Regions from separate parts of the Streptomyces cinnabarinus genome, predicted to be linked through region 2. Evidence: riboswitches for the same ligand, from Rfam matches in the RefSeq annotation. Region 2 holds a riboswitch; each other region holds the start of a gene.
The links. A riboswitch is a leader RNA that binds a small molecule or an ion and turns the genes downstream of it on or off. The one in region 2 is predicted to bind cyclic di-AMP.

Region 1: another riboswitch for cyclic di-AMP. It lies ahead of STRCI_RS34450 (LysM peptidoglycan-binding domain-containing M23 family metallopeptidase); the one in region 2 lies ahead of STRCI_RS24730 (C40 family peptidase).
Region 3: another riboswitch for cyclic di-AMP. It lies ahead of STRCI_RS19605 (M23 family metallopeptidase); the one in region 2 lies ahead of STRCI_RS24730 (C40 family peptidase).

Annotation. Positions count from the first base shown of each region.
Region 1 is NZ_CP114413.1:7,637,883-7,641,070, forward strand. It holds gene STRCI_RS34435 (helix-turn-helix domain-containing protein) at 1-122, shown strand, start outside; gene STRCI_RS34440 (DUF6126 family protein) at 119-247, shown strand; gene STRCI_RS34445 (tyrosine-protein phosphatase) at 263-1,048, opposite strand; cyclic di-AMP (ydaO/yuaA leader) riboswitch at 1,480-1,639, shown strand; gene STRCI_RS34450 (LysM peptidoglycan-binding domain-containing M23 family metallopeptidase) at 1,644-2,615, shown strand; gene STRCI_RS34455 (SGNH/GDSL hydrolase family protein) at 2,833-3,188, shown strand, end outside.
Region 2 is NZ_CP114413.1:5,432,306-5,435,493, forward strand. It holds gene STRCI_RS24725 (tellurite resistance/C4-dicarboxylate transporter family protein) at 1-567, opposite strand, end outside; gene STRCI_RS24730 (C40 family peptidase) at 767-1,984, opposite strand; cyclic di-AMP (ydaO/yuaA leader) riboswitch at 1,993-2,147, opposite strand; gene STRCI_RS24735 (ScyD/ScyE family protein) at 2,431-3,188, shown strand, end outside.
Region 3 is NZ_CP114413.1:4,364,275-4,367,462, reverse strand. It holds gene STRCI_RS19620 (alginate lyase family protein) at 1-215, shown strand, start outside; tRNA gene STRCI_RS19615 (tRNA-Met) at 267-340, shown strand; gene STRCI_RS19610 (PP2C family protein-serine/threonine phosphatase) at 481-1,578, shown strand; cyclic di-AMP (ydaO/yuaA leader) riboswitch at 1,822-1,980, shown strand; gene STRCI_RS19605 (M23 family metallopeptidase) at 1,992-3,014, shown strand; gene STRCI_RS19600 (PrsW family intramembrane metalloprotease) at 3,096-3,188, opposite strand, start outside.

The sequences.
Region 1 (3,188 bases), 2.2 Mb from region 2:
GGATCGCCGCCCTGGATCCGGCCGGGGTCGAGCTCCTGTTCGTCCACACCCTGCTGCAGAGCCCCACGGCCGCCCTGTGCCTGGGCGGTCCGACCCCTTCACACACCGGAGAGATGCCATGAGCGGTAGCGACATGGAGGAGAAGTTCCCGCGCGCCCTGTGGGTCCGCCTGATCATCTACATCGCGGTGGGGCATGTCTTCGCCGCGTTCATCTACTTCCTGTTCGAGGTGGGCGCGAAGCAGTAGCCGCCCGGTCCTGCGTCAGTCGAGCAGGCGCTCGCGCAGCCGCTCCCGGACCTCGGGAGTGACGCCCAGCGCCTGCTCCAGATAGGTGTCGACACCGCCCCAGTTCTCCTCGATCGTCTCGAAGGCCGCGGTCAGGTACTCGGCGCGCGCGTCGAAGAGCGGGCTGAGCAGCTCCATGACCTCGGGGGTGTAGCTGTTGTTGCGCTGCACCTTGTAGCGGCGGTGCTTGGCGTTGGACTCCAGGTAGTCGGCGAGGATCGCCTCCCGCTCGACGCCCAGGGCGAGCAGGGTCACCGCTATCGACAGACCGGCCCGGTCCTTGCCGGCGGCGCAGTGCATCAGGGCCGGGACGCTGTCCTCGGCGAGGGAGTGCAGCACCCGGGAGTGCTCGGTGGTGCGCTCCTTGATGATCATGCGGTACGACTCGATCATGCGGTTGGCGGCCTTGCCGTCGTCCAGGATCTCCCGCAGCTGCTCGATGTCGCCGTCGCGGACCATCTTCCAGAACTCGGCGCCGTCCGCGGGGTCGGACAGCGGCAGGTTCACATTGCGCACCCCGGTCAGCTCGACGTCGGGGCCCTCCAGCTTCTGGTCCGCGGCGTTGCGGAAGTCGAAGATCGTGTGCAGGCCGAGGGTGTCGAGGAACGTCGCGTCCTCGTCGGTCGCATGCGCGAGGTGGCCGCTGCGGAACAGCACACCCTGCCGTACCCGGCGTCCGTCCACGGTCGGCAGTCCGCCCACATCGCGGAAGTTGCGAACTCCGGCCAGCTCCGGCTCGGTCGACGGGACCTGCTGCGTCACTTGGGCTCCTCCCACCGGTCCGTCCGGCTCGGCACGCCGACGGGCACGCCACGACGATACGACATCGAAACCGGCCACCCATGGAATATGCCAAAACGGGCGAACAGTGCCAATATCCGCCCGATTCCGTTCTGTCCGAATTGCAGCCTTCATTCCAACTCGCTCTGGAATAAAGGAGTCTGGAGCAACGTCACGTGAGCAGCGTCATATCAGTGACAGTGCGTCGTCCGTCATGTTCACGTAATTCATGCGCTTTTCAAGGGTATTTACGGGAGTCGATCTCCCCCTAATGCACGGAAAGTGACTGGGAATTCTTACTAGGGATCAAGAAGGACGCCTTCGCGTGGAACCTTCTGCTTGTCCCTTTGCGTCTTGGTCGCTTACGTTCGCCACCAATCCGAGCGGACGCCTAATCCTGCCGCCGCTCGGGATCCGCACACTCACCCGTGCACGGCAGGAGCGGGGGACCCACAGGCACAACCGCCTGGTCCGGTCTCCGGAACAGGCTCGGGGTCAAGTCGCGCCCAGCGCGCGGCCGGACATCTCCAGTCCGAACCCGACAGCTCACCTCGTAGGCGCCGGAGAGGAATTCGCCATGCCCGCGAAGGGTAAGCACCGCCGTCCCAAGAGCCTGCGCCTCACCCGCTCGATCGCCGTCGCCGGAACCGGTGGCGCCGCGCTCGCCCTCCCGCTTCTGGGTGCCACCGGCGCCCACGCGGCCCCGGCGCAGTCGGTTTCGGAAAAGGCCGTTCAGTCGGTCCAGTCGGTCCAGTCGGTCGACAAGAAGACGGCCGAGAAGAAGGCCGCCGCCAAGAAGTCCGCCAAGCAGAGCACCAAGACCTACACGGTCCGCTCCGGCGACTACCTCTCGAAGATCGCGGACGACCAGAACGTCAGCGGTGGCTGGCAGAAGCTGTACCAGGACAACCGCACGGCCGTCGGCACCGACCCGTCGCTGATCCACCCCGGCCTGAAGCTGTCGATCGGCAAGAAGGCCGCCACGACGGACACCGCCGAGAAGCCGGCCGCGAAGTCCTCCACCAAGTCGTCCTCGTCCTCCTCGGGCGCCACGAAGAAGACGTCGCAGTCCGCCACGGCTTCCCAGTCCTCCGCCTCCCAGGCGCAGCCGGCCGCCCAGGCCGCCCCGAGCACCGTCAACGGCTTCTCCGCCCCGGTCTCCGGCGCCGGTGTCGGCACCTCCTACAAGGTCGCGGGCAGCATGTGGTCCAGCGGCTACCACACCGGCGTCGACTTCGTCGTCCCGACCGGCACCTCCCTGAAGGCCGTGGGCACGGGCACCGTCGTCTCGGCCGGCTGGGCGGGTGCCTACGGCAACCAGGTCGTCATCCAGCTCGCCGACGGCCACTATGCGCAGTACGCCCACCTGTCCTCGCTGTCCGTCTCCAGCGGCCAGTCGGTGACCGCGGGCCAGCAGGTCGGCCTCTCCGGCTCGACCGGCAACTCGACCGGGCCGCACCTCCACTTCGAGATCCGCACCACGCCGGACTACGGCTCGGACGTCGACCCGGTCGCCTACCTCAGCTCGAAGGGCGTCTCCATCGGCTGACGAACCCCCGCCACACCGGCAACCTGCCTGACACGCGGCCGAAGGCCGGACCCCTGATCCCCGGGTCCGGCCTTCGGTGTTTATTCCGGAGTTGGCCAAGGCTTTAGGCGTGGCTTATCTCACCGCCCGTCAACCCCTGCCTACGGTCGCGTAGGTCACATTCGAGGGTGAATCATGAGCCGATGTGGCAGACGATTCGAAGAGTGACAGCAAGGCAGTGATCGGGTCGTACGTGGCGGTGGGGGACAGCTTCACCGAGGGCGTCGGCGACCCTGGCCCGGACGGGGCGTTCGTCGGCTGGGCCGACCGGTTCGCGGTGCTGCTCGCGGACCGCCGGCCCGAGGGCGACTTCGGCTATACGAACCTGGCGGTGCGCGGGAAGCTGCTGGACCAGATCGTCGCGGACCAGCTCCCCAAGGCCCGGGAGCTCGCCCCGGACCTGGTCTCCTTCTGCGCCGGAGGCAACGACATCATCCGGCCCGGCACCGACCCCGACGAGGTCGCCGAGCGGTTCGAGCGGGCCATCGCCCAGCTCACCGAGACCGCCGGGACCGTCATGGTGACGACCGGCTT
Region 2 (3,188 bases):
CAGCACCTGGCGCGGATCGAAATGGAGCAGGGCGAGGCCGTAGAGGACGAGTCCCAGCCAGAACAGCACGAGCGCGGCGTGCGCGAGCCAGGCCGTGGACTCGGCCGCGGCGAGGGTGGCGCCGAGGACGGCGAGGCCCTGCGTGGCCACGCAGCTGAGGAACACCGCGCCGGGCATACGGCGGCGCCAGTTGCTCACGACGACGTAGAGCAGGCCCGGCCACAGCACCGCGGCGAGCGCCAGCAGGGCAGCGGCCAGGGCCTGCCAGCCGAGCGCGGAGAAACGGGTGCCGAGCACGGTCGTCGCCGCGACGGCGGTGAGCGCGGCGGGGGTGCCCGCCTCCTGCCGCCAGCGCGCGGGCTGCCGCAGCAGCCTGAGGACGAAGTCCGTGGCGAGGCCCAGCCAGGCGACGCAGGCCACGGCCAGGGTGATCCGGGAGAGGACCTCGTAGCCGGTCAGGTGCAGGCCGACCGAGATGATGCCGGTCGCCATCACCGCGGCACCGGCCGCCGGAGGACGCAGCGCCCACCAGGCGCGAAGTGAGCGAGGGGCAGAGGTGCCGGGCATGCGCCGATGCTAAGGAGCGGGAGGCCGGTTCCCGACGGGCCACGCGCGCGGGGGCCACGAAATACGCGCGGGCGGCAGGGTGGCAGGGCGGACGGGTTTACGCGCGGGGCGTCCACGGATCCGTCGCCGTCGCTCGCCCAGCGGCAGCGGCACGCGTGCGTAGGCGTCGATCACGCCCACGCGCGCGTGCCGGGTCGGATCAGGCGGGGCGTACGACGCTGTGGATCGAGCCCTCGCCGTCGTAGTAGATCGACTCCTCGCGGACGTAGGCGCCGGGCTTCGGGGCGTGGATCATCATGCCGTTGCCGATGTAGATGCCCACGTGGCCGAGGTTCTCGTAGAAGAAGACGAGGTCGCCGGGCTTGGCGTTGGCGAGGGAGACCGTGGTGCCCGCGTTGACCTGGTCGTAGGTGGTGCGCGGGAGGGAGATGCCGGCGGCCGCCCAGGCGTCCTGGGTGAGGCCGGAGCAGTCGTAGGAGTCCGGGCCGGTCGCGCCCCAGACGTACGGCTTGCCGATCTGCGCGCGGGCGAAGGCGAGCACCTTCTCGGCCTTCGCGGCGTAGGTGGAGTCCGCCGGGGCCTCGGTCTCGGTGGACCCGGTGGAGGACGAGCCGGAGGACGACGAGTCGCTGGAGGAGGAGCCGCTCTCCTGCTGCTCGGCCTCGGCCGCCGCTGCCGCCTCCGCGGCCTCCTTGCGGCGCTGTTCCTCCGCCGCCTGCTTCTCCGCCAGCTCGGCCGCCTTCTGCGCGGCCTCCTCCTGGCGCTTGCGCTCGATCTCGGCGAGCCGCGCCTTCTCCTCCGCGGTCAGGTCGGAGAGCAGGTCCCGCGCGTCGGCGAGCTTCTTCTGGACGGTCGCCTTGGCGGTCTTCAGCTCGCCCTGCGACTCGTTCAGCGTCTGGAGGCTCTCGGTGGCCTCCTCGCGCTTCTTCATCGTCGCCGACTGCTGCGTGACGTAGTCGTCGACCGCTTCCTTCTGGCGACCGGTCATCCGGTTCATCAGCTGGGTCTGGTCGAAGTAGTCCTGCGGCGAGTCGGCCAGCAGGAACGTCGCGGTGTCGGGGGCCGCGGCGCCGGTGCGGTACTGCGCGGCCGCGAAGGAGCCCAGCTCCTCCCGCGCGTCGTTCAGCTTCTGGGTGCGCTTGGCGACGTCGTCCAGCAGGGTGTCGACCTGCTTGCGCTGCTTGGTCGTCTTCTCCTTGGCCGCGTTGTACTTCTCGGTCGCCGTCTCCGCCTGGCGGTAGAGGTCATCGACCTTCTTCTCGACCTCTTCGAGGCTCGGCTTGTCGTCCGTGGCCGGAGCGGCGTTGGCCGTCTGGGACAGCAGGGCCACGGAGGTGAGCGCGGCCGTGGCGAGGGCGGGGGTCCGTATGCCTGCGACGCGCGGCCCTGCGGGACGCGACTTGCGGTGCGACGCCAAGGGAGGCGACTCCTTCCATGTACCGCCTACCGAGTTAGCTGTCGGGTTCGGGCGGGTGGTTCGGAAGGTTTGCCCTACGGCCCTCTCCGGTAAGGGAGTCGGGCCGATTCACCCCAAGGTCCGTTGGGTCCCCGGCTCCGGCTGCCGTCGGCGGGCAGCGGACTCGGCGGAGGCCGCGCGGCCCGGCGTCGTTCGCCGGTGGGGGTCGTACGGCCTGCCCGGCACGGTAGCCAACTCGTGTGGCCCCTGTGAAGGTTGATGGGTGATATGCCCGATACATTTTCGTGACCTTGGGTCAGAACGTCGCGGGGTGTGGTCAATCCGGATGGATCTATGCCGAGTTGTGCGTATTTTCTCCGGAGTGACATCGTCCGCCCGCTTCCCGGCGCTAGCTTCCAGCCAGCCGCGGTCGTGTGAGCCGCGGTGGGGGAGTAGGGGGTACGGCCATGAGGAAGCGCACATCACTCGTCGTTGCCACGGGCGTCGCGCTCGCCGCCACCGTGGGCGTGGCGCCCGCCGGGGCGAGCGGGGGAGGGGACGGCCGGCCGGTCGTCCGGGTGATCGCGAGCGGGCTCGACAATCCACGCCAGCTCTCGTACGACGAGGGGCGGCTGTACGTCGCCGAAGCCGGCCGGGGCGGCAAGAAGTGCATCGGGGAGGGGCCGGAGGGGGAGACCTGCGTCGGACTCACCTCCGCCGTCACCAAGATCTACTGGGACGGGGGCGCGTGGAAGCACCGCCGGGTGGTGAAGGGGCTGCCCTCGGGCGCCGCCCCGGACGGCGGCTTCGCCACCGGCGTCGCCGGTGTGTCCGCCCGATACGGGGAGGTGTGGGGCGTGGAGACCTTCGTCCCGCCGGAGGCCGGGGTGCCCACGCACCGGCCCTGGAACACCCTCGGCAAGCTGCTGCGCATCGACCACGGCACGGCGCGGATCGCCGCCGACGTGTCCGCCGTGGAGCTGAAGCACAACCCGCACAAGGCGAACGTGGAGTCCAACCCGTACGCCGTCCTCGCCCTGCCGGACGGCCGGAAGATCGTCGCGGACGCGGCGGGCAACGACCTGGTGGAGATCTCCCGGTCCGGCAAGGCCCGCCCCTTCACCGTCTTCCCGGACCACAACGGCCGGGAGTCCGTCCCCACGTCCCTGGCGCTCGGACCCGACGGCACGCTCTACGTCGGTGAGCTGAACGGCCTCACCGAGAA
Region 3 (3,188 bases), 1.1 Mb from region 2:
AGAGCGGCGAGCCCGCCCCGGCCTGGCTGTGCGGCGGCCAGGTCCGGCGGACCATGGGGCCCGACCTGGAGGTCGCGCTGAACCATCTGGAGGACCGGCGCGGCGCCTCCGTCCCGGCCGCCCGCAGGCTCGCCGAGAAGACCCGCCCGGCCGGTACCGACGGCCTCTTCGTCTCCTGGGAGACCCTCACTCACGCGGGCAACCCGGCGGCCTGAGGAAACGGGTGTGCTTCGGGCCCTGCGGATGACGTACACTGGTTTCACCGACGCGGGGTGGAGCAGCTCGGTAGCTCGCTGGGCTCATAACCCAGAGGTCGCAGGTTCAAATCCTGTCCCCGCTACTGAAGGCCGAGGGCCGGAATCCGAAAGGGTTCCGGCCCTCGGTGCATGTCGGCCCACTCATCCACTCGGCCCACCCCGTTCGCCCCGCGGCCCCGCTCCGGGAACCCTGGAGGGACGGCGACGCGGCGGGAGGCGGGCAGTGCGGGCTTCGGTCAGACAGGGGACCCGGCGCTTCCCGTCCGGCCGCACCCTCGCACGGATCATCCCGGCGGCCCTGATCGCGGGCGGCATCCTGTACGACCTCAGCACCCCCCGTGACTTCACCGCGGTCCCCTTCTTCACCGCCGCCCCGCTCGTCGCCGCCCCGCTCTTCTCGCTGCTCGGCACCGTCATCACCGGCGTCGGGGCCCTGATCGCCGCCTACGCCGTCCATGTCCGCTTCGGCTTCGGCGTGGACGCGGACACCGTCACCGAGGTGATCACCGTGGTCACCGTCGCCGTCCTGGCGGCCGTGCTCAACCGCGTGGTGCGCCGCGGCGATCTGCGGCTCGCCTCGCAGCGCGAGATCGCCGAGGCCACGCAGCGCGCCGTCCTGCCCCAACCCGTGGAACGGATCGGCGGCTTCGACATCGCCGCCCGCTACGAGGCCGCCCAGGCCGACGCCTTCATCGGCGGTGATCTGTACGCGGTGGTGGACAGCCCGTGGGGCGTCCGGCTCGTCGTCGGCGATGTGCGCGGCAAGGGCATGGGCGCCGTCGCGGCCGTCGCCGTGGTCATCGGCGCCTTCCGGGAGGCGGCCGAGCAGGAGCCGGACCTGGAGGGCGTCGCACGGCGCCTGGAGCGGGCGCTGACCCGGGAGGGCACACGGCGCGAGGGGATCGACGCCCATGAGGGATTCACCACCGCCGTACTGGCCGAACTCCCGCACGGCGAGGGCGTCGTACGGATCGTCAACCGCGGCCATCCGCCCCCGCTGCTGCTCCACGCGGACCGCACCGTACGCCCGCTGCCCGCCGGGGAGCCCGCCCTGCCGCTGGGCATGAGCGACCTCGGCAACTGGCCCGACCGCGCCGAGGAGGTGCCCTTCCCGCGCGGCGCCACCCTGCTGCTGCACACCGACGGCCTGTCCGAGGCCCGCGACGCGCACGGCGTCTTCTACGACCCCGAGCGTCGGCTCTCCGGCCGCGCCTTCCACGAGCCCGCCGCTCTGATCCGGACCCTCGCCGAGGAGGCGCGTCGGCACTGCGGGGGCGGGATGACGGACGACATGGCCCTGCTCGCCGTACGGCGGCCCTGACCGATGACCCCGATGGTCACCGGGGGTGATCGGACGGAAGCCCTCCGCATAACAACTGACATACCGTCAACAACTGTGTGGCAGGTGAACCTTGGTCAACTCGCCCGATTTAAACCCCTCATGACCCTAAAGTTCCGGCCGGATTCGTTAATGATCAAGCGGAACGGCTTGGAATCCGCACCCCGGGTCTATTAACGTTCGATAACGCAGCGCGGTCGTCCCAGCCGTCACAAGAGTCGGCTCCGTGCGCACGCGCCGAATCCCGTAAGGGAACCGGGGAACCACCAACTTGGGGTGAATCGGGCGTAATCCACCGGGCAAAACCGGTCGGATATACGCGCGTAGGAGACCTTCCTGCTCCGAACCCGTCAGCTAACCCGGTAGGCGAGAAGGAAGGAAAGGAGCACGCCCACGTGGCGTCAAACCGCCCTGCCCCGTTCGTGCCGAGCCAACGCGGGGACGAGACTTTCGGCTACGGCAGCTATCGCAGCGACGAGGGCCCGTTCGAAGAGTGGAACCCCACTGCGGAATCCATTCGCCCGGTGCGCGGCAAGCATCGCGTCGCCAAGAAGGGCGGCGGCGGACTCGCCCGCAGCTCCACGGTTCTCGGCGTCGGTGTCATAGCCGCGGTCGGCGCGGGCGGTATGGCCAGCGCGCAGTCCGGCAAGCCGCCGGTCGCGATCACCATGCCCGACCTGCCGCTGATCTCCGACCACTCCGCGGACGAGGAGACGCCCGAGACGGCGGCCTCCCCGCTCAGCAGCGTCGGCATGACCACGATGGACACCGAGCAGGGCGCCGCCGACGCCGGTGAGGCGCTGCGCGCCCGGATCATGGCCCAGGCCGAGCAGCAGCAGGACCAGGTAGACACCAAGGCCGCCGCGGATGCCGCCGCAGCCGCCGAGAAGGCCGCCGCGGAAGCCGCCGCCGAGGCGGAGAAGGAAGCCAAGGCCAAGGCCGCCGCCGCCAAGGCGAAGGCCGAGGAGGAGGCCCGCAAGAAGGCCGAGGCCGAGCGCCTCGCCGCGCTGGCCAAGCAGTACACGCTGCCGACCTCGTCGTTCACCCTCACCTCGACCTTCGGCCAGGCCGGTTCGATGTGGTCCTCCGGGTACCACACGGGCCTCGACTTCGCCGCTCCCACGGGCACCCTGCTGAAGGCGGTCCACACCGGCACGATCACCAGCGCCGGCTGGGACGGCTCCTACGGCTACAAGACCGTGCTCACCCTGGAGGACGGCACCGAGATCTGGTACGCCCACCAGTCCTCGATCAGCGTCTCCGTCGGCCAGAAGGTCACCACCGGCGACATCATCGGCCGGGTGGGCGCGACCGGCAACGTGACCGGCGCGCACCTGCACATGGAGGTCCACCCCGAGGGGTCCTCCTCCGGCATCGACCCGCTCGCGTGGCTGCGCGACAAGGGCCTCAACATCTGACCCACGCCCCCGCGTGAACCCCGGCGGTCCTGACGACGACCCCCCGACGTCAGGGCTGCCGGTTTCGCATGCCCGCAGGCGCTACGTGCGGTACGGGTTGTAGGCCGGGTACGCCGGATAGGGCTGGTAGCCGCTCGGCTGTGCCGGGTATCCGTACGCCCCGTACATCGGCCA